DNA from 4 places in the Thermaerobacter sp. PB12/4term genome. Region 2 is predicted to be linked to each of the others. Evidence: riboswitches for the same ligand, from Rfam matches in the RefSeq annotation. Region 2 holds a riboswitch; each other region holds the start of a gene.

Region 1 (4,694 bases), 900 kb from region 2:
TCCATCACTTCCAGCTTGATGCCCTGCTCCTCCAGGGCAGGGGCCGCCACGTCGCGCAGGATCTCGGCGTGGGGCACCGCCGTGGCCCCCACCTTCAGGGTGACGGTACCGCTCGTGCCGCCCGATCCGGACCCGTTGCCACCGGCCGGGTTGTCGCCCTGCTCACCGGACGAACCGGCCCCGCCGGCACCGCACCCGGCGACCAGGACGGCGATCAGCAGGGTCGCCACCAGCACCGCCGCCCGGCGGGTCCACCGGCGGCCGGAGAAGACCAGGGAGAGGACACCCATGGCATTCGACCTCCTTCATCATCCACCGCATCCGTCCCCTCCCGGGCGAACCGGCCCGCCCCCCGCGAGCCATCCCCCAAAACCGCGTTCCAGCAGCGCCGGCCGGCCTGCTCGGGTGCTCGCCCGGCCGGGCGAAGCAAGGGCACAACCCTGCCCGGGATGCTCCCGCACGAGCCCGGACTCTGGGGCCCCCCGAGCCGGGCTCTCGGGATCCCGCCTGCGGCCGTTCGGTCCTTCGGGCCGACGGGCTGGTTCAGCGGTCCCGCGGCCGGGCCCTGCAGCGCCGCGCCTCTTGCCCGGACGGATCGCCAGCCCCTGCGGCCCCGGCTCGCTCGCCGGGTGCCGGCCGCTAGCGGTGGTTCAGCCGCCGGGCCAGGGTCTCCCCGGCCCACTGGACCCCCTGCACCAGGGCGACCAGCAGGACCACGCAGGCCAAGAGGACCCCCGCCTCCCAGCGCTGGTAGCCCATGCGGAAGGCCAGGTCGCCCAGCCCGCCGCCGCCCACGGCCCCCGCCACCGCCGAGAACTCGATGAGCCCGACGGTGGCGATGGTGATCCCCAGGACCACGGCGGGCAGGGCCTCGGGCAGCAGCACCTTGCGCACCACCTGCCACGGGCTGGCGCCCATGGCCACGGCGGCATCCACGGTGCCGCGGTCGACCTCCCGCAGGGCCGTCTCCACCACCCGCGCCACCAGCGGCGTGGCGGCGACCGCCATGGGCGGCACGGCCGCCGCCGTCCCCAGGGAGGTGCCGACCAGCAGGCGGGTGAAGGGGGCCAGGGCGATCAGCAGGATGATGAAGGGCACCGACCGCCCGGTGTTGACGACGAACGCCAGCACCGCCCGCAGGGGCGGAAAAGCGGCGATGTGCCCCCGGTCCATCACCACCAGCAGGGTGCCGATGGGAACCCCGGCCAGGGTGGCGAAGAGGATCGCCAGTCCCACCATGTACAGGGTCTGACCCGTGGCCGTCACGATGTCAGGTCCGAACTCGCGCAGGGCGCTGAAAAGCTCCGCCGCCATCCGCCGTCACCTCCCTCCGGCCAGGGAGCGAGCCGCCTGCGGGGCAAGGGGGCCGGACCCGGTGGCCGGCGCTGCGCCGGCACCGCTCCGCCCGGGTGCGCCGGGCGAGGCGGAGGCCAGGGGTGCCCAGCGGGCGGCTGCAGCCCCCGCGGCCGCCGCCGGGGCTGCCTGCCGGTCTGCCAGGGCCGGATCGGCAACGGCCTGTGGGGCCGCCCCGGGGCCGGGTTCGTCCCCGGTACCGGGTGCCGGGGCCGCCCGGTCTCCGGCCGGACCGCCGGCAGCGGCGGCGGCCAGCAGCCGCCGGGTGGCCGCCGCCCGCGGGTTCCGGAAGACCTGTTCCACGGGCCCGGCTTCCACCACTCGCCCGGCGTCCATCACGGCCACCCGCTGGCAGGCGGCCTCCACCAGCTCCAGCTGGTGGGTGATCAGCAGCACGGTGATTCCCAATTCGCGGTGAACCCGCCGCAGCAGCTCCAGCACCGCGCGGCTGGTGGCCGCATCCAGCGCGGAGGTGGGTTCGTCGCACAAGAGGAGTTCCGGTTGCGTCGCCAGGGCCCGGGCGATGGCCACCCGCTGCTTCTGGCCCCCGCTCAGCTGGGAGGGGTAGGCCCCCGCCTTGTCGGCCAGCCCCACCCAGTCCAGCAGCTCCGCCACCCGGCGCCGGATCTGCTCCCGCGGAACCCCGGCGATCTCCAGGGGCAGCGCCACGTTGCCGGCGGCGGTGCGGGACCACAGCAGGTGGAAGTGCTGGAAGACCAGGCCGATCCGCCGCCGTTGCTGCCGCAGGGCCCGGCCGCGCAGCCCGGTCAGCTCGACGCCGCCCAGGCGGATGGAGCCCGCCGTGGGCCGCTCCAGCAGGGTGATGCACTTGACCAGGGTGCTCTTGCCGGCCCCCGAGGCGCCGACGACGCCGAAGAACTCGCCCCGGCCCACCTCCAGGCTGGCGCCGTCCAGGGCCGTGGTCATTCCGCGGCGGCCGCGGTAGACCTTGACCAGGTTGCGGACCTCCAGCATCGCTTCCGTCACTGCGCTCACCCCCGTGGCCCCACCCCGCACCGGGTGAAGGGCAACAAAAAACCATCCTTCCTGAGAGACGCAGAAAGGATGGCCCAAGGGTGCCATCCCTTCTTATCTCTCAGAACGGCGTCCCGGCACCAGGACGCGGTTCTGCGGGAGTTGGCACCACCCGCCGGCGTTGAACCCCGGGGGAACCCGCCCGGCCGCCGTGCCGGGCCGGAGCGGGCGGGGCCGCGCCGCCGCGCGGAGGTTGCCGTGGCTTCATCGGGCCCGTCCCTCCGCCACTCTGGATAAGAAGAGATGTTGCGGATTCGGTTGTTGAAGGTCCCGCGCTGAACGTCCTGCGGGTACTGCGGTACAGCGGCCGGCTCAGCCGTACGACGCCGATTATGCGACCCCTGCCCCGGCCTGTCAACAGGTCAGGCCATCTCCGTCCCCGTCCCGGGTTGGGCGCGCCAGGCGGGGGCGTAGAGCTGGTGGGGGTTCAGGCTGCGGCTCCGTCCCACCAGCCGGGCCGCCTGCCGGGCCCGGTGGCCGAAGGTCTGGCAGAACCAGCGGAAGTACAGCAGCTCTTCCTTGCTGCCCAGCTCCAGCCCCGGCCACGGCTCCCGGCCCGCCGCCAGCTCGCGGTCGCTGACGGCGGCGTCGGCGAAGCGCTCCAGGGTGGGGCCCACGCCCGTGCCCATGGCGAACTTGGCCTTCTCCCGCTGGACCACCGCCGCGGGGAGGAACCGGCGGGCCGCCTGCCGCAGGATCCACTTCTCGGTGCCGCTGCGGTCGTGGATCTTCCACCGCGGCGGGATGCGCCACGCCAGGTCGACCAGGGTCACCGAGAGGAAGGGTACCCTCCCTTCCAGGCCGTGGGCCATGGTCATGCGGTCGACCCGCTGCAGGTTGGTGTTGTGCAGCGCCAGGGTGATCTCCCGCAGCTCGTCCTGCAGCCGCGCCCGGATCTCCGGCCGCTTGAGGTACTGGTAGCCGCCGAAGAGCTCGTCCGCTCCCTCGCCGGAGAGCACCACCTTGACATACCGGCGCGCCAGCCGCGACACCAGATAGGTGGGCACCGCGCTGCGCACCAGGGCGGGGTCGAAGGACTCCAGGCGCTGGATCACGGTGGGCAGCAGGGCCAGCAGTTCCTCGCGGGTGAAGACGTACTCGTGGTGGACCGTCCCCAGGTTGGCCGCCACCAGCCGGGCCCGCTCCAGGTCCTCGCTGCCCTCCATGCCCACGGCGAAGGAATGGACCGGCTCTCCGGTTTCCGCCCGCGCTTCCGCTACCAGGGCGGCGATCAGACTGCTGTCCAGGCCGCCGCTGAGGAACACCCCCACGGGGACGTCGGCCACTAGGCGCCGCCGCACCGCCCGCCGCAGCCGGGCGATGAGTTCCTCCACCGCCGCTTCGGGGCTCTCCAGGTCGTACCGCACCGGGGGCAGCTCATAGTACCGGACGAACCCGTCCCGTTCCGTCCAGTAGTGCCCGGCGGGAAACTCGTCGATGGTCTCCACGTGGGGCAGCAGGGCCCCCATCTCCGAGGCAAAGAGGAGCGCCCCATCCCGGTCCCTGCCCACATAGAGGGGTTTGATCCCCAGGGGGTCGCGGGCCAGGAAGAGCCCGTCGGGGGTGGAGAGGGCGAAGGCGAACATGCCGTAGAGCCGCCGCACCATGGCCGGTCCCTCGTCTTCGTAGAGGTGCAACAGCACCTCGGTGTCGCTGCGGGTACGGAAGCGGTGGCCGCGGCTCTGGAGTTCGGCCTGCAGCTCGCGGTAGTTGTAGATCTCGCCGTTGAAGACCACCCGGATCGCGCCGTCTTCGCTGGCCAGGGGCTGGTGCCCGCCCGCCAGGTCGATGATGGACAGCCGGCGGTGGCCCAAGGTGTGCTGCCCTACCCAAAGACCCTGGTCGTCGGGGCCCCTGTGGGCCATGGCCTCCAGCATGCGGGCCACCGCTTCACCGCGGGGAGCGGTGGCTCCGGCGATGCCGCACATGAAGTCCCGCCTCCTTTCGGGCCAGGCTGCGGCGCCCCAGGCACGGGAGCGCTCCGCAGCCCGGTTGAAAAAAGACCGGGTGCGTTGGCCCGCGGGCAACGTCCACCCGGTTTTGGTTCCACCAGCTCTGCATGTTGACGCTTTTCATCACACCAGAAGCCGGCCGGTGTGTCAACGTTCGGACAGGGCCCTGGCCGCTGCGGGCAGGCCCAGAGAAGGGCGGCAGCACCCTGGCGGCCGCCCCCTGCCTGCTGGTAAGGCCGGTACCATCGTTGGGGCAAGGCCGGCACCATGCCGCGGGGAGGATTCCATCAATGGCAGGAGTTTGATAACCCCGTTTGCAGGATCGGGGGCGAAATTGCCGAATTTTGACCACTG
Region 2 (4,694 bases):
TGACCGCCGGTTGGTAGGCGTACTCCGACAGCCGGATCACCCGGTCGGCCACGGGCCGCCCCGGTGCGGTGACGCTGGCCACGCCGGGGCGGGTCGACCGCAGGTGCAGGCCCAGGGCGCCGGCCAGCAGGGCGGCGGACACAAGCAGGGCGATCACCGAGCGGGCAGCGGGCCCCGGTGCAGCCCCGTCGGACACGATGGCACCTCCCCGCAAGGGGCCGTTTCCCGGCCGGTTGGGGGCGGCGGCCGGGCGCCCTTACGGAACCAATGTATGCCGACCTGGTGACTCTCCATGCGCAGCGGCCGCCGGGGCCGGGCAGCGGTTGTCCACAAGGGGGCGGGCAACGGCCGGGCGAACCAGGACAGAGCGACCGCGATGCGGACTTCCAGGGCGGCCGGGGGCGGGTCCGCCTGCCCGCCCGGGCACGCGGCGCGGCCGGGCGGGAACCTGGGCAGGCGGAGGCAGCCGTCGGCAAGGAAAGGGAGGGCGATGCATGGGGGAGGGGTTCAGGGGCCGGAGGCAGCGGCCACCGGGGGGCATGAGGCCGGGCGGAGCCGGACCGGAGGGCCTGCCCCCCTATACCGTCCGGGTCAGCGCCCGGGCGCGCCGGGTGCGGCTGGTGTTGTCGCCGGCCGACGGCCTGGTGGTCGTCGTTCCGCCCGGATACCGGCTGCACCGGGTGCCCCAGGTGGTGGCCCAGCATGCGGCCTGGATCCAGCGGGCCCGGCAGCGGCTGGAACAGCAGGCCCGGGCTGCCGGCGGCGGGGCGGGTGATCCTTTGCTCCGGCGGGATGGCGCCGGCCTGGCTCCTCCGGCCTGGCTCTGGCTGCGGGCGCTAGGGGAGGTGTGGGCCGTGGTGCCGGCGGGCCGGCCCACCCTGAACGACGCCGCCAGCGGGGGGCGCAATGCTGCCGCCGGCCCGTCCCCGCAGCGGACCCTCTTCACAGGCTGGGCCACGGATGAACAGGGGGAACCGCCGCCTGCGGGCGCACGCCTGGCCGGGCAGATCCGTCTACCGGCCCGAGCCGGGGAGCAGGAGCCCGCCGCCTGGGGGCCTCCCCTCAGGGGCTGGCTGGCCGCCAGGGCACGGGCGACCCTGCTGCCCTGGCTGGAACGGCTGGCGCGGGAGCGGGGCTTTCGCCTGGCGGGTTCGTCCATCGGCTGCCCCAAGACCCGCTGGGGCAGCTGTTCCGCCAGGCACCACGTGCGCCTGAGCCTGAAGCTGCTCTTCCTGCCGCCCGAGCTGGTGGAGCACGTGCTGATCCACGAGCTCTGTCACACCGTCCACCTCAACCACGGCCCCGCCTTCTGGGCCCTGGTGGAACGGCATGATCCCCGGGCGGCGGAACACCGGCGCCAGCTCCGGGCGGCCTGGAGTTATGTGCCGGCCTGGCTGCGGCCGGCGCGCTCCATCGGCCCTTCCCCGGCCGATGCCGGCTTGTGAGGGCACCGGCGCGCAAGGCCGTCCTGGCCGGGGGCCGGGATCGTTGACCTGCCGGAGCCGGCATGATAGCATCACTTTCAACAATCACAGAGCGCGTCTGCTCTCTTATCCAGAGTGGCGGAGGGACTGGCCCGATGAAGCCCGGCAACCGCCGGCCGTGCCTGGACGGCCGGTAAGGTGCCAACTCCTGCAGGATCCGTGCGGATCCTGAGAGATGAGAGGGCGCCGGAAATCCTTTCGGCCCTTCCCTCTCGGGAGGGGTAGTTTCTTATCCGGGACCCCTTCGGGGAGCGGGCGCGGGAGGGAGGGGGACGCGGTGATCCCCTGTCGCGGCCATGTCGAGGTGGGCCCCCTGCCCCTGGAGCAGGGCGGCCACCTGCCCCGGGCCGAACTGGCCTACGAGACCTGGGGTCGCTGGGACCCCCAGCGCCAGAACGCCATCCTGATCTGCCACGCCCTGACGGGCGACGCCCACGTGGCCTCCCACCATCCCGGCGACCGCCCGGGCTGGTGGGAGGCGGCGGTGGGCCCGGGCCGGCCCATCGACACCCGCCGCTGGTTTGTCATTTGCAGCAACGTGCTGGGAGGCTGTTACGGGTCCACAGGCCCGGCCAGTCCTGCGGAGGCCGGCCACGGGCCCTGGGGCGGGCGGTTTCCCGTGATCACCGTGCGGGACATGGTCCATGCCCAGCGCCGGCTTCTGGATGCGCTGGGCATCGGGCGGCTCGCCCTGGTGGTGGGCGGTTCCCTGGGCGGCATGCAGGCGCTGGAGTGGGCCGTCACCTACCCCGAGCGGGTGGGAGCGGCGGCCGTCCTGGCGGCGCCGCCGGCCGCCTCGCCCCATGCCATCGCCTGGAACGAGGTGCAGCGCCAGGCGATCTTCGCAGACCCCGCCTGGCAGGGCGGCGACTATCCCGCCGCCCGCCCACCCCGCCGCGGGCTGGCCCTGGCCCGGATGCTGGCCATGACCACCTACCGGGGTCGCGAGGAGTGGGAGGCGCGCTTTGGCCGGGAAGAGGTCCCGGCGGGCGCCGACCCGGTCGCCCAGCGGCTGGGCTCGTACGCCACCGCGCCGGCGGGCCCGGCCGAGGCCTTCCGGTTCCAGATCGAAAGCTACCTGCACTACCAGGGGGAAAAGCTGGTGCGCCGGTTTGACCCCGCCACGTACGTGACCCTGACCCGGGCCATGGATCTCCACGACGTAGGCCGGGGCCGGGGCGGGCTGGAGGGCGCCGCGGCCCGGGTCCAGGGCCGCATGTATGTGCTCAGCATCACCTCGGACCTGCTCTACCCCGTGGACGAGCAGCGGCGGCTGGTCCAGGCCCTGCGCCGGGCGGGCAAGAATGTCACGTGGCAGGTCTGGAAGGCTCCCTGGGGCCACGACAGCTTCCTCGTGGACTCCGCGGGGGTGGCCCGCCGGGTGATGGACTGGCTGGAAGAACCCGGTGCTGCCACCGCGCCCGCGCAGGCCGGGGCAGTGGCGGCGGTGGGGGAGGGGCGCCCGTGAAGGGTCCCGTGGTGGCGCTGCTGGGTCTGGGCACCGTGGGCAGTGCGGTGGCGCGCCGGTTGGTCAACCCGCCACCCTGGCTGGTGGCGCGGCTGGGTGGCGTGCCGCGGCTGAAGGGGATCCTGGTACGCCACCCCGGCAAGCCGCGGCCGGCGGCCGTCGACCGCAGCCTGCTCACCACCGATGCCGACCAGCTGCTGGGCGATCCTGAGGTCGACGTGGTGATCGAGCTCATCGGCGGTGTCGAACCGGCCCGCCAGTACGTCCTGCGGGCCCTGGAAGCCGGCCGCCACGTGATCACCGCCAACAAGGCCCTTCTGGCCGAATCCCTGGCGACCCTGTCGGCGGTGGCCCGCCGGCACGGGGTGGAGCTGGCCTTCGAAGGGGCGGTGGCCGGCGGGGTGCCCATCATTCGCCCGCTGCTAAGGTGCCTGGCGGCCAACCGGGTGCGCCGCCTGCGGGCGGTCCTGAATGGCACCTGCAATTTCGTCCTCACCCAGGTGGAGCAGGGTGCCACCCTGGAGGACGCGGTTCGTGCCGCCCAGGCCGCCGGCTATGCGGAAGCCGATCCCAGCGACGACCTGTCGGGGCGCGACGCGGCCCGCAAACTGGCCATCCTGGCGACCCTGGTGACGGGCGAGCCCGTGGCCTGGACCGCCGTGGCCTGTCGCGGGCTGGACGACCCGGCCTTTCGCCGTGCCCTGCAGGAGGGAGGGGGCGGGGGTGAGGCGGCTCGCCAGGGCGGCGGCCCGGCCCGCTGGCGCCTGGTGGCCACCGCCGAGTGGACGGGGCCCGCCCCCCGGCTGGCCGTGGAGCCGCAGATGTTGCCGCCCCACGACCCCCTGCTGCAGGCGGCGGGGGTGGAGAATATGATCCTGATCGAGGCGGATCCGGTGGGCACGGTGCGGTTTGCCGGGCCCGGGGCCGGCGGCGATGCCACCGCCAGCGCCGTCCTGGCCGACCTGATCGCCATCTGGCGGGGCGACCGCCTGCCGTTGCCGGACCTGGAGGCCGGCCGGTCCGTGGCCGTGGAGCCCTCGCCGGCCGTGCCCCGCGCCGGGTTCGACACCGAGTGGCAGGATCCGGCGGCTGCGGCGGTTAAACTGAGGTTGACGGAAGGTTGAACGGCTCGCCGGCCGCCGGGCTCCGCGGCCGGGCGGCCGCGGCAGGGGGGAGCGGCATGGGCCCCAGGCATCTCGCCCAGTGCTATCGTTGCCGGCGCACCTTCGAGGCCGACCGCCGGGGGGCCCGCTACTGCCCGGAGTGCGAGCGGGAACAGCGGCGCCGGTTCCGGGTGTTGCCGGGGGGGAAGGATCCCCGCTACGGCTGGGGGGTGGCGCCCGCGGCCCGGCCGCGGGCTGCGCGGCCGGGCCCGCGAAGCGGGCGCTGGCGGCTGGGCTGGCGGCAAGCGCGGCGGGGCGGGCCGGTGTCCTGGCGGAGCCGCTGGACCTGGCGGCGGTGGCACCAGCTCCTGCGCCTGGTGGCCGTGGTGGCCGCGGCCGCGGCGGCGCAGGTGGCCTGGGAACAGGTGGACGCCGGTTCCTGGCCGGTCGAGTGGCTGGTATACCTGGCAGGAGCGGCCTGGATTTGGAACCGGCGGGATCAAGCGGCCTAGGTCGCGACACCCAAGCGGCCTGGGTACCGACACCGGGGTACACATGGTCCGGCGGCGGGTATCCCGCCGCCGGTTGCTTCGTCCCGCGTCCTTTCCGGCCGCTTCCCTCCGGTGCGCTCGAGTGCGC
Region 3 (4,694 bases), 410 kb from region 2:
CTTCCTCACCACCGCCCGCCTCGGCTGGGCCGCCCAAGCCGGCGGGTCCCGCAAGACCGACGGCCCGCGGGATGTGCTCGGCGCACCGCTGGCGGCAGATCCGCCCAGGCCGGCGGGTCCCGCAAAACCCCGGTCCTGTCAGGACCAAAGGGCCGATCGCAGCCACCACCAGCCGTATCCCGCCACCAGCGAGACCCCCGCCGCCTTGTATAGCCCCAGGGCCAGCCGTCCCAGGCGGTAAAGGTCCTGGTGCCGGTAAGGCCGGGCCAGGAAGAGCGGGGCCTGCCGCAGGCAGCGGGCCGCGGGCACCAGCGTGGCCAGCACCAGGGCGGGCAGCCGCCCGGCCGCCACCCCCGCCACCACCAGCACCGCCGTGGCCGCCACCCACCCGAAGTACAGGCGCAGGGCGCGCGTCTCTCCCAGCCGCGCCGCCACGGTCATCTTGCCGGTGGCCCGGTCTTCTTCGATGTCGTGGATCGACTCGGCATAGAGGATCAGGGCCACCAGGGACACCAGGGGCAAGGAGGCCACCAGCGCCTCCAGGGAAAGGGTGCGGGCCTGGACGTAGTACGAACCCAGCACCAGCACCGCGCCCATGTTGAGTCCCACCATGACCTCGCCGAACCCGCGGTAGCCGTAGCGGATGGGCGGAGCCGTGTAGAAGAGCCCGCTGGCAATGCCCAGCAGGCCGAAGGCCAGGGCGGGCCAGCCCGTGCGTGCCGCCAGGTAGCCGCCCACCAGAGCGCCGAAGCCGAAGGTGGCCCAAGCTCCCCGGCGCAGGCTGTCCGGGCTGAGCCATCCCGCCTGGATCACGCCGCTGCCGCCGGTGAAGGGTGCATCGCCCTCGTACATGATGTAGTCGAAGTAGTCGTTGGCCATGTCGGTGCCGGCGTGGATGGCCAGGCTGCCCAGCATGGTGAGCAGCGCCAGCCAGGGGTCGAAGTGGCCCTCCCCGCCGGCCACCAGGATCCCCACCAGCACGGGGATGATGGTGACCGGCTTGAGGTGGGGGCGGCTGGCCTGGAACCAGGCCCGGGCCAGCAGGCGCCAGGAGCGGGCGGTGGGTGCCTCGGCCCCTGCGGCCGCCGCGGCCGTCCCTGCCCCACCGGACCGGAGCCGTCCCGCGCCGCCGTCCCGCCCGATCTTCGGAGGCCTTGCCCCCGGGCTGCCGGCGCGCAGGCCGGTAGCCGGCTCGCCCCCGTCCGACCGCTCGCTACCGGCAGCCGCAGGGGTCGCCGCAGCCTCCGCACGCCCCCCTGAACCCGCGGCCGGCGCCGGCGCGCTCGCGGCCGCCGCCCGTGCCATGGCCGGGCCGTGTTCGTCCGCCTGGTGCACCGGATATCTCCCCCATCGCGCGCCCCGTTGACCGGGTCACGCACCCGTCCGGGTGGCCAGTGTACCGTTCCAGGTGCCCTGTTGCACGTCTCTTATTGTAACGAAGGAAACGGGTTCCGGCCTGTTGCCGGGATGGCGGAACCCGGCTATACTGTCCCTAATCTCCATTGACAACGCATGCGGCCGGCCGAGCCGGCCGACCCCTCTCTTATCCAGAGCGGTCGAGGGACGGGCCCGATGACGCCGCGGCAACCGGCGACCTTGGTCGTGCGGTGCCAACTCCCGCGGCTCCCTCCGGGAGCCGAGAGATGAGAGAAGGGGGACGGGGACCCTGCTGTGATCACCAAGCCCCTTCCTCCTTCGGAAGGGGCTTCTTCTTTGGCCGCTAGGGCCTCAGGGACCGGAGGCGCCCCAGGGACCCAGGGGGTCCCGGAGCCCGGCGGGCCAGGGGGCCGGTGGGGCCAGGAAGGGCCCGTTCCCCCACATCGTGCAGCGCCGAGCGCCGTGCGGAAGCCTCAGGCACCCTGTGCCGGGGCGCTGTCACCGGCGCCGGGAACTGGAGGTGACGACCAGGGTGACCCAGCCCTTCCGGCCGGCCGCCGGACCGCGACCTGCCCACCCGGCCACGGCCAACCCACAGCCAGACGACCCGGGCCCGCCCCGGGCGGCCTTCCCTGCCGCGGGACACCCGCCAGGGGGCTCCGGCCCCGCTGGCCGTGCCGGTCCCCCTCCGGCACGACCGGTTTCAGGGGGTGGGGGCGGAGGAACCTTCGTGCCCTTCGCCCCGGATCCGGCTCCCCGAACCCTGGCGGCGGTGAGCCCTGGGCCCGTCCTGCCCGCCCTGGCCGATGGCGACCCTTCCTGGACCCTGGCCGCCCGCCCGGTCCAGCCCTCCCCCGCGGGCAACAGCCCGTCCGGCGGAGGACCCGCACCTTCCCAACCTGGCACGGGGCCGCACGGGTGGCCCCGTGCCGCGGCCCGGGAGGAGGAAGAACCGGCTCCGGGCACCGCCCTCCTGCCCCTCACCGAACCCGCCGCGGTGGAAGGCGTCCACCTGGCGGCCATCCGGGCCGGGGCCCGCCTGGTCCGCACCGCCACCCGCTGGGCCAGCCCCTGGTGGCTTCCGTCCACGTCCCCGGAGCGGATCGAGGAGGTCAATCTCTGGGCCGCCAAGCTGGCGCGGTCCGCCCGGGAGCTGGCCGGACGGCCCTGCCTGGTGGCGGGGTTTTTGGGACCGCTGCCCGCCACCGCCGCTGCCGGCGGCAGCGCCCCGCCGGAGGCCGTCCTTGAAGGCTACCGCCGCCAGGTAGCCGGGCTGCTCGCAGGGGGCGTCGACCTGTTCTGGGTTGAAGCCCGCCACCCCCAGGAGGCCGGCCTTGCCCTGAAGGCCGTGCGGGAGGCGGCCCGGTTGCCGGTGGGTGTCCTGCTGGTGGGGGAGGGGGAGCCGCCGGTTGCCCTCCCCTCCCCCTGGCTGGAGGCGTTCCACGCGGCCGGCTGGCCCGACGCCCTCGGTGTGGCCGCGGGCGGCGGGCCGGCTTGGGCGGCCCGCTGGCTGGCGGCGGTGCGGCGGGCCGGGTGGAGCGGTCCCCTGTGGGTCACCCTGGGGCAGCTGGAGAACAAGCCCGGACCGGCCGCCCGTGGGCTGGCCGCCCACAAGCCGGCCACCCAGGACACCGGCGGGTGGGATGCGTGGGATGCCCTGCGCCTTCTGGGGGCCGGCTGGGTAGGTGGAACCGGCCCCTGGCAGCCCGCGGACCTGGAGGCTCTGGCCGCCCGCATCCAAGCGGTCCACCTGGAGCCGGAGGGCCCGGCCCCGGCCCTGCCGGTCCTAGGCCCTCTGAACCGGACGGGTTCGGGCAGCGGCCCCGGCGAGCCGGACGCCGGCGAGCTGAACGCCGGCGGTCCGGCCGCCTCCCGGCCCGCCGCTGCCCTTTGGACCAGGAGCCGGCCTGCCGGTGCAGGCTCCCTCCCAGGCGACACCGCCAGCGGCAAGGGCGGGGCCGCCGGGCACTGCAGTCCCGACCCGCTGCGGGAGAAGCTGGGGCGCCGGTTCGTCATCAGCGTCGAGCTGGACCCGCCGCGGGGTCCGGTGGCCAACAAGTTCCTGGCCGATGCCCGCACCGTGGCGGCGGCCGGAGCCGATGCCGTCAACGTGGGCGACAGCCCCATGGCCCGGCCGCGCATGGCGGCTTGGGCCGGTGCCTTGCTGGCCCGCAGCGCCGGCATCGATGCCATCATGCACTGCACCACCCGGGACCGGAACCTGATGGCCCTGCAGGCCGACCTGCTGGCCGCCCATGCCCTGGGCGTCCGCAACGTCCTGGCCCTGACGGGCGACCATCCCCGCCTGGGTTCCAGCGGCGCCTCCCCGGTGTACGACGTGGACTCCATCGGCCTGCTGGAGGTGCTGGCGGCCCTGCGGCGGGGCGAGGATCCCCGGGGCAACGCCCTGGGGGCGCCGGCCGACTTCACCGTGGCCTGCGCCCTGAGCCCGTCGGCGGACGACCTGGACCGGGAGCTGGAGCGCTTTCGCCGCAAGCTGGCGGTGGGTGTGGTGGACTTCGTCATGACCCAGCCCCTCTACGAGCTGGAGCCGCTAGAGCGGGTCCTGGATCGCCTGGGCGGGTGCCCGGTGCCCATCGTCATGGGCGTGATGCCCCTGCACAGCGGCCGCCACGCCCACTACCTGCACCACCAGGTGCCCGGCATCTCCATCCCCGCCCGGATCCGCGAGGCCCTGGACCGGGCCGGCGAGCGGGGCCTGGAGGTGGGCCTCCAGCTGGCCGAAGAAGTGGTGGAGGCCGCCCGGCCCTACATTGCCGGGGTCTACGTGGTGGTCTCCTACGGGAAGGCGGAGCCGGTGGCCGAGTTCGTCCGCCGCTTGCGGGCCCGGCTGGACGGCCCCCTGCCCGCGGCTGCAGCCCGGAGCCCGGAGGAGGTGCGCCACCATGCCGGTTGAACCGGTTCCCGCCCCAAAACAGGGCGGGGCGGTCCCGCCCACCGGGGGGGCCCGCCCCGCCGCCTCGCTGCACCCGGCCACCCGGGTGGTTCACGCCGGGGTGCGCCGCGACCCCCGCACCGGGTCCGTGGCCGTGCCGATCTACCAGACGGCCACCTACGAGCACCCGGGACCCGGCCAGACCACCGGCTGGGATTACAGCCGGCTGCACAACCCCACCCGGGAAGCCTTCGAAGAGGCGGTCAACGGGCTGGAAGACGGCTTCGCCGCCCTGGCCTTCGCCTCGGGCATGGCCGCCGTCACGGCGGTGCTGCACCTCTTCCGGCCCGGCGACCACCTGGTGGTGACCGAGGACCTGTACGGCCATACCTGGCGGGTACTGGACGAGCTGTTCCGCCAC
Region 4 (4,694 bases), 420 kb from region 2:
CGGCTCGGCGGCCAGGGTGGCCAGCAGCTTGAACTCCGTGGGGGTCAGGGCCACCCGCTGGCCGTCCCGGTAGACCTCATGGCCGGCGTAGTCGATCACGATGGGGCCGATCTGCTGGCGCCGGCCCTCGGTGCGGCGCAGCAGCGCCTTGATCCGCGCCACCAGCTCCCGGGGGCTGAAGGGCTTGGTCACGTAGTCGTCGGCGCCCAGCTCCAGCCCCAGCACCTTGTCGATCTCGCTGTCCCGGGCGGTGAGCATGAGGATGGGCGTCTGAATGCCCCGCTCCCGCAGGTGGCGGCAGAGGGTGAAGCCGTCGGTATCGGGCAGCATGACGTCCAGGATGATCACCTGGGGCCGGCGCTCCTCCAGGCGGCGCAGGGCCTCGGCACCGTCCCGGGCCAGCACCGGTGCCATGCCGTTGCGCTGTAGGTTGTACGCCACCAGTTCCAGCAGGGACTCTTCGTCGTCCACCACCAGCACGGTGGGACCGGCCGGTGCCGGCCTGTCCGGACCGGGGCCGGGCCGGGCGGCGGGGGCTGCCGGCGCCAGAGCGGAGGGCTTGCCGCCGGCGGAAGCCGGCGCCGGGCGGGCGTGTCGGGTGGAGGCGGCCGCCGGCGCCGGTGGCCCGCCGCGGCCGCGTTCGTCCCGGAAGAGCACGGTCACCGGGCCTCCCCGGCGGCCAGCACGGCCCCGCGGGCCTCCATCTCCGCCAGGGCGCGCTCCCCGTCCCCCGGGGTCACATCGACGGCCCGCACGGCCGGAACCAGCACCGTGACCCGAAAACCCTCCCGCAGGCCGTCCAGCACCGTGGCCCGCACGCAGTAGTCGGTGGCCAGGCCGCCCACGTACAGGTGCCGGACCCCCTGCTGCCGCAGCCAGCCGGCCAGGGTGACCTCGGGGCGGACCCCCGCCTCACCGGCGGCCAGGGCGCCGTCGAAGCCGCTGTAGGCCTCCCGGTCGGGGTCGAACCCCTTGCGGAAGACGGTGCCCCGGACCTCCAGTTCCGGGTGGAAGGCGGCGCCCGGGCTGCCCTGCACGCAGTGGACCGGCCAGGGCCCGCCCTTCTCGCGGAAGCTCACATGGCCGGCGGGATGCCAGTCCTGGGTGAAGACGACGGGCCGGCCGGCCGCGTGGAAGGCCGCGATCCACCGGTTGAGGACGGGCACCACCTGGTCGCCCTGGGGCACGGCCAGGGCACCGCCGGGACAGAAGTCGTTCTGGACGTCCACCACCACCAGGGCGGCTTCAGGATCCTGGGCGGCTGCCTCAGGGGTCACGGCGCCGGCGGGGGCCGGTGCCGCCCCGCCCCCCGTCGCGGCGCCGCCGGGCTGCAGGCGGTCCATGGCTGGGCTGCCTCCTTGCGCCGTTTTCCCTTCAATTATAAGCTTATAGGCTGCCGCCGGCAGGATGCGGGCCACCTCGGGCCGGCAGAGCCCGGGCCGCAGCGGCGCGCCGGCGGCCGGCAGGGCCCGCAGCGGGCGACCGCCGGGGATGGCGCGGTTTCACCCCACCCTGGATGTTGGGGCAGCAGGACTTTCGTCGCCGGCCCCGAATAGCAGTCCCCAATGCCCGCATCCCGCGCGAGGGTTCCGGCCCGCTGCGGCGCCGGGGCGCCAGGCCGTACCTGGGCAACGTGCCCTGCAAGCCCACCGGGCTCACGCCAGCCGAACGAGACCCGGAGGGCCGCGGACCGCGGTGCCGCGCCTCAGGCCGCGAGGCCATGGGCCCCTTCCTTGGCTGCGGCGATGCGGAAACCCGGGGGGCCTTGCAGGCCGCACCGCCTGCAACCCCGCGGTCGCTTACAAGGGAATGACCGGACAAAGCCCTATCGAGAGTGGCCGAGGGACGGGCCCGATGACGCCACGGCAACCGGCCGCCGGCTCCACCCAGGCGGCACGGTGCCAATTCCCGCGGGAGGCGTTCCCGGGAGATAGGGAAAGGCGAGGAACCTCTCCTTTCCCGGAGGGGTTTTTCATTTTCAGCCCCATCCCACGAAGGAGGCGAGGACCCATGGCCGTGGCAACCAACCTGGGCTTCCCCCGCATCGGCGCCGGCCGGGAGTTGAAACAGGCCCTGGAGGCTTACTGGGACGGCAAGATTTCCGCGGACTCCCTGCTGGCGACGGCGGCGGCCCTGCGGCGGCGGCACTGGGAGCTGCAGCGGGCGGCGGGCATCGACGTGGTGCCCGTGGGGGATTTCTCCCTCTACGACCACGTGCTGGACACCGCCTGCATGGTGGGGGCCGTGCCCGCCCGTTACGGGTGGGCCCCTTCACCGGGAGCCGGCGCCTCCACCCCCCTGGCTCCTTGTGGCGATGCCGCCGGCGCGGGCCGGTCCACCCCGGCGGCGGGCCTGGGGGCGGAGGCGGGTCCGGGCACCGCGGCTGCCGCGGAGGTCCCCCTGGACGTCTACTTCGCCATGGCCCGGGGCACCCCCGGCCGGGGCGTCCCCGCCCTGGAGATGACCAAGTGGTTCGACACCAACTACCATTACATCGTGCCCGAGCTGGAACCGGGACAGGCCTTCCACCTGGCGTCCCGCAAGGTGGTGGAGGAGTTCCGCGAGGCCCGCACCCTGGGTTTCGAGCCCCGCCCCGTGCTGCTGGGCCCGGTCAGCTTCCTGCTGCTGGCCAAGCTCCGCAGCCCGGCGGAGGCCGGCGCCGCCGGCCGGTCCCCGGAGGCGAGCCGCAGCGAGGCCGAAGGCCTGGGCAGCCGGACGGCCGGTTCCTCCGGCGGGGAAGGGGCCGCCGGCCCGCGCCTTGCCTTGCTGGACGGCCTGCTGCCCGTGTACGGGCAGGTGCTGCGGGAGCTGGCGGCCGCCGGCGCCACCTGGGTTCAGCTGGATGAGCCGTTCCTGGCCCTGGACCTGGACGAACCGGCCCGGGCCGCCTTCCGCCGCGCCTACGCCACCTTAGCCCAGGCGGCCCCGGGGCTCCGGCTCTTCCTGGCCACCTACTTCGAGGGGTTGCGGGACAACCTGGAGCTGGCCTTGAGCCTGCCGGTGCAGGCCCTGCACCTGGATCTGGTGCGGGACCCCGGCCAGCTGGAGCAGGTGCTGGCCGCCGGGGTTCCGCCCACCCTGCACCTCTCCCTGGGGGTGGTGGACGGCCGCAACGTCTGGCGGGCGGACCTGGAGGCGGCCCTGGCCCTTCTGGAGCGGGCCCGGGACGCCCTGGGGGCCGGGCGGCTCTTCGTCGCCCCCTCCTGCTCGCTGCTGCACGTGCCCATCGACCTGAACCTGGAGACGGACCTGGACCCGGAGATCAAGGGCTGGCTTGCCTTCGCGAAGCAGAAGTTGGAGGAAGTGGCGGTCCTGACCCGCGCCTTGAACCAGGGCCGGCAGGCCGTGGCCGGTGCCCTGGCGGCCAGCCGGGCGGCGGTGGAGGCCCGGCGCCGCTCGCCCCGGCGCACCCGGCCGGAGGTGCAGGAGCGGCTGGCGCGGCTCAACCCGGACGAGACCCGCAGGCCCTCCCGGGCGCCCCAGCGGCGGCCGTTGCAGCGGGAACGGCTGGGTCTTCCGCTCCTGCCCACCACCACCATCGGCTCCTTCCCCCAGACGCCGGAGGTGCGCCGGCTGCGGGCGCGCTGGCGGCGCGGGGAGATCGACACCGCCACCTACGAAGAGGGCATCCGCGCCGAGATCCGCCGGGTGATCCGGCTGCAGGAGGAGCTGGGCCTGGACGTGCTGGTCCACGGCGAGGCCGAGCGCAACGACATGGTGGAGTACTTCGCCGAGCAGCTGGAGGGCTTCGCCTTCACCCGCCACGGCTGGGTGCAAAGCTACGGCAGCCGCTGCGTCAAGCCGCCCATCCTCTACGGCGACGTGGCCCGGCCCGGCCCCATGACCGTCCGGTGGATCACCTACGCCCAGTCCCTGACGGAACGGCCGGTCAAGGGCATGCTGACCGGGCCCGTCACCATCCTGCAGTGGTCCTTCGTCCGGGACGACCAGCCCCGGGAGGTGACCTGCCGGCAGATCGCCCTGGCCATCCGCGACGAGGTCCAGGACCTGGAGGCGGCGGGCATCCGGGTCATCCAGATCGACGAGCCGGCCTTCCGGGAGGCCATGCCCCTGCGGCAGGCGGACCGGCCCGCCTACCTGGCCTGGGCCACCGAGTGCTTCCGCCTGGTCACCGGCGGGGTGCGAGAGGAGACCCAGATCCACACCCACATGTGCTACTCGGAGTTCAACGACATCCTGGACGCCATCGCCGCCCTGGACGCCGACGTGATCCTGATCGAGGCCTCGCGCTCGGGCATGGAGCTGCTGGACGCCTTCGTACAGCACCGCTACCCCAGCGACATCGGCCCGGGGGTGTACGACATCCACTCGCCCCGGGTGCCGCCGGTGGACGAGATCAAGGCGCTGCTGCGCAAGGCGGCCGCGGTGCTCGACCCGGCCCAGCTCTGGGTGAACCCGGACTGCGGCCTCAAGACCCGGCGTTACGAGGAGGTCGAACCGGCCCTGCGGCACATGGTCCAGGCGGCCCGGGAACTGCGGGAGGAGTGGGCACCGGCTCCTGCGGCCGGCGGCCGGTAGGCCGGCACCTGCAGCCCGCAGCGAAGGATTGCGACGGGATTCGACAATCGGCAAAGGGCCGGCAGGGGCATGGGGACGGCTTCCCCGGGGAGGGGAGGCCGTCCCGTGCGCTTTTGGCAAGTACCGCAAAAGCACCATGGGTGGTCATGTCGAAT

What was found. Region 2 has a riboswitch for S-adenosylmethionine ahead of DYI95_RS06405 (homoserine O-acetyltransferase). Riboswitches for the same ligand answer to the same signal wherever they lie in the genome.
Region 1: it holds a riboswitch for S-adenosylmethionine, as region 2 does, so the genes downstream of both, DYI95_RS02640 (methionine ABC transporter ATP-binding protein) here and DYI95_RS06405 (homoserine O-acetyltransferase) in region 2, are expected to answer to the same signal.
Region 3: it holds a riboswitch for S-adenosylmethionine, as region 2 does, so the genes downstream of both, DYI95_RS08065 (methylenetetrahydrofolate reductase) here and DYI95_RS06405 (homoserine O-acetyltransferase) in region 2, are expected to answer to the same signal.
Region 4: it holds a riboswitch for S-adenosylmethionine, as region 2 does, so the genes downstream of both, metE (5-methyltetrahydropteroyltriglutamate--homocysteine S-methyltransferase) here and DYI95_RS06405 (homoserine O-acetyltransferase) in region 2, are expected to answer to the same signal.

What each region holds. Positions count from the first base shown of each region.
Region 1 is NZ_CP048407.1:636,907-641,600, forward strand. It holds gene DYI95_RS02630 (MetQ/NlpA family ABC transporter substrate-binding protein) at 1-290, opposite strand, end outside; gene DYI95_RS02635 (methionine ABC transporter permease) at 640-1,314, opposite strand; gene DYI95_RS02640 (methionine ABC transporter ATP-binding protein) at 1,321-2,349, opposite strand; SAM riboswitch class I at 2,440-2,628, opposite strand; gene asnB (asparagine synthase B) at 2,751-4,316, opposite strand.
Region 2 is NZ_CP048407.1:1,533,446-1,538,139, reverse strand. It holds gene DYI95_RS06415 (cupredoxin domain-containing protein) at 1-196, opposite strand, end outside; gene DYI95_RS06410 (M48 family metallopeptidase) at 540-1,445, shown strand; SAM riboswitch class I at 1,548-1,666, shown strand; gene DYI95_RS06405 (homoserine O-acetyltransferase) at 1,762-2,952, shown strand; gene DYI95_RS06400 (homoserine dehydrogenase) at 2,949-4,076, shown strand; gene DYI95_RS06395 (hypothetical protein) at 4,133-4,567, shown strand.
Region 3 is NZ_CP048407.1:1,943,053-1,947,746, forward strand. It holds gene menA (1,4-dihydroxy-2-naphthoate octaprenyltransferase) at 139-1,335, opposite strand; SAM riboswitch class I at 1,541-1,650, shown strand; gene DYI95_RS08065 (methylenetetrahydrofolate reductase) at 2,108-4,294, shown strand; gene DYI95_RS08070 (PLP-dependent aspartate aminotransferase family protein) at 4,284-4,694, shown strand, end outside.
Region 4 is NZ_CP048407.1:1,951,331-1,956,024, reverse strand. It holds gene DYI95_RS08095 (response regulator transcription factor) at 1-657, opposite strand, end outside; gene pncA (bifunctional nicotinamidase/pyrazinamidase) at 660-1,343, opposite strand; SAM riboswitch class I at 1,823-1,937, shown strand; gene metE (5-methyltetrahydropteroyltriglutamate--homocysteine S-methyltransferase) at 2,011-4,539, shown strand.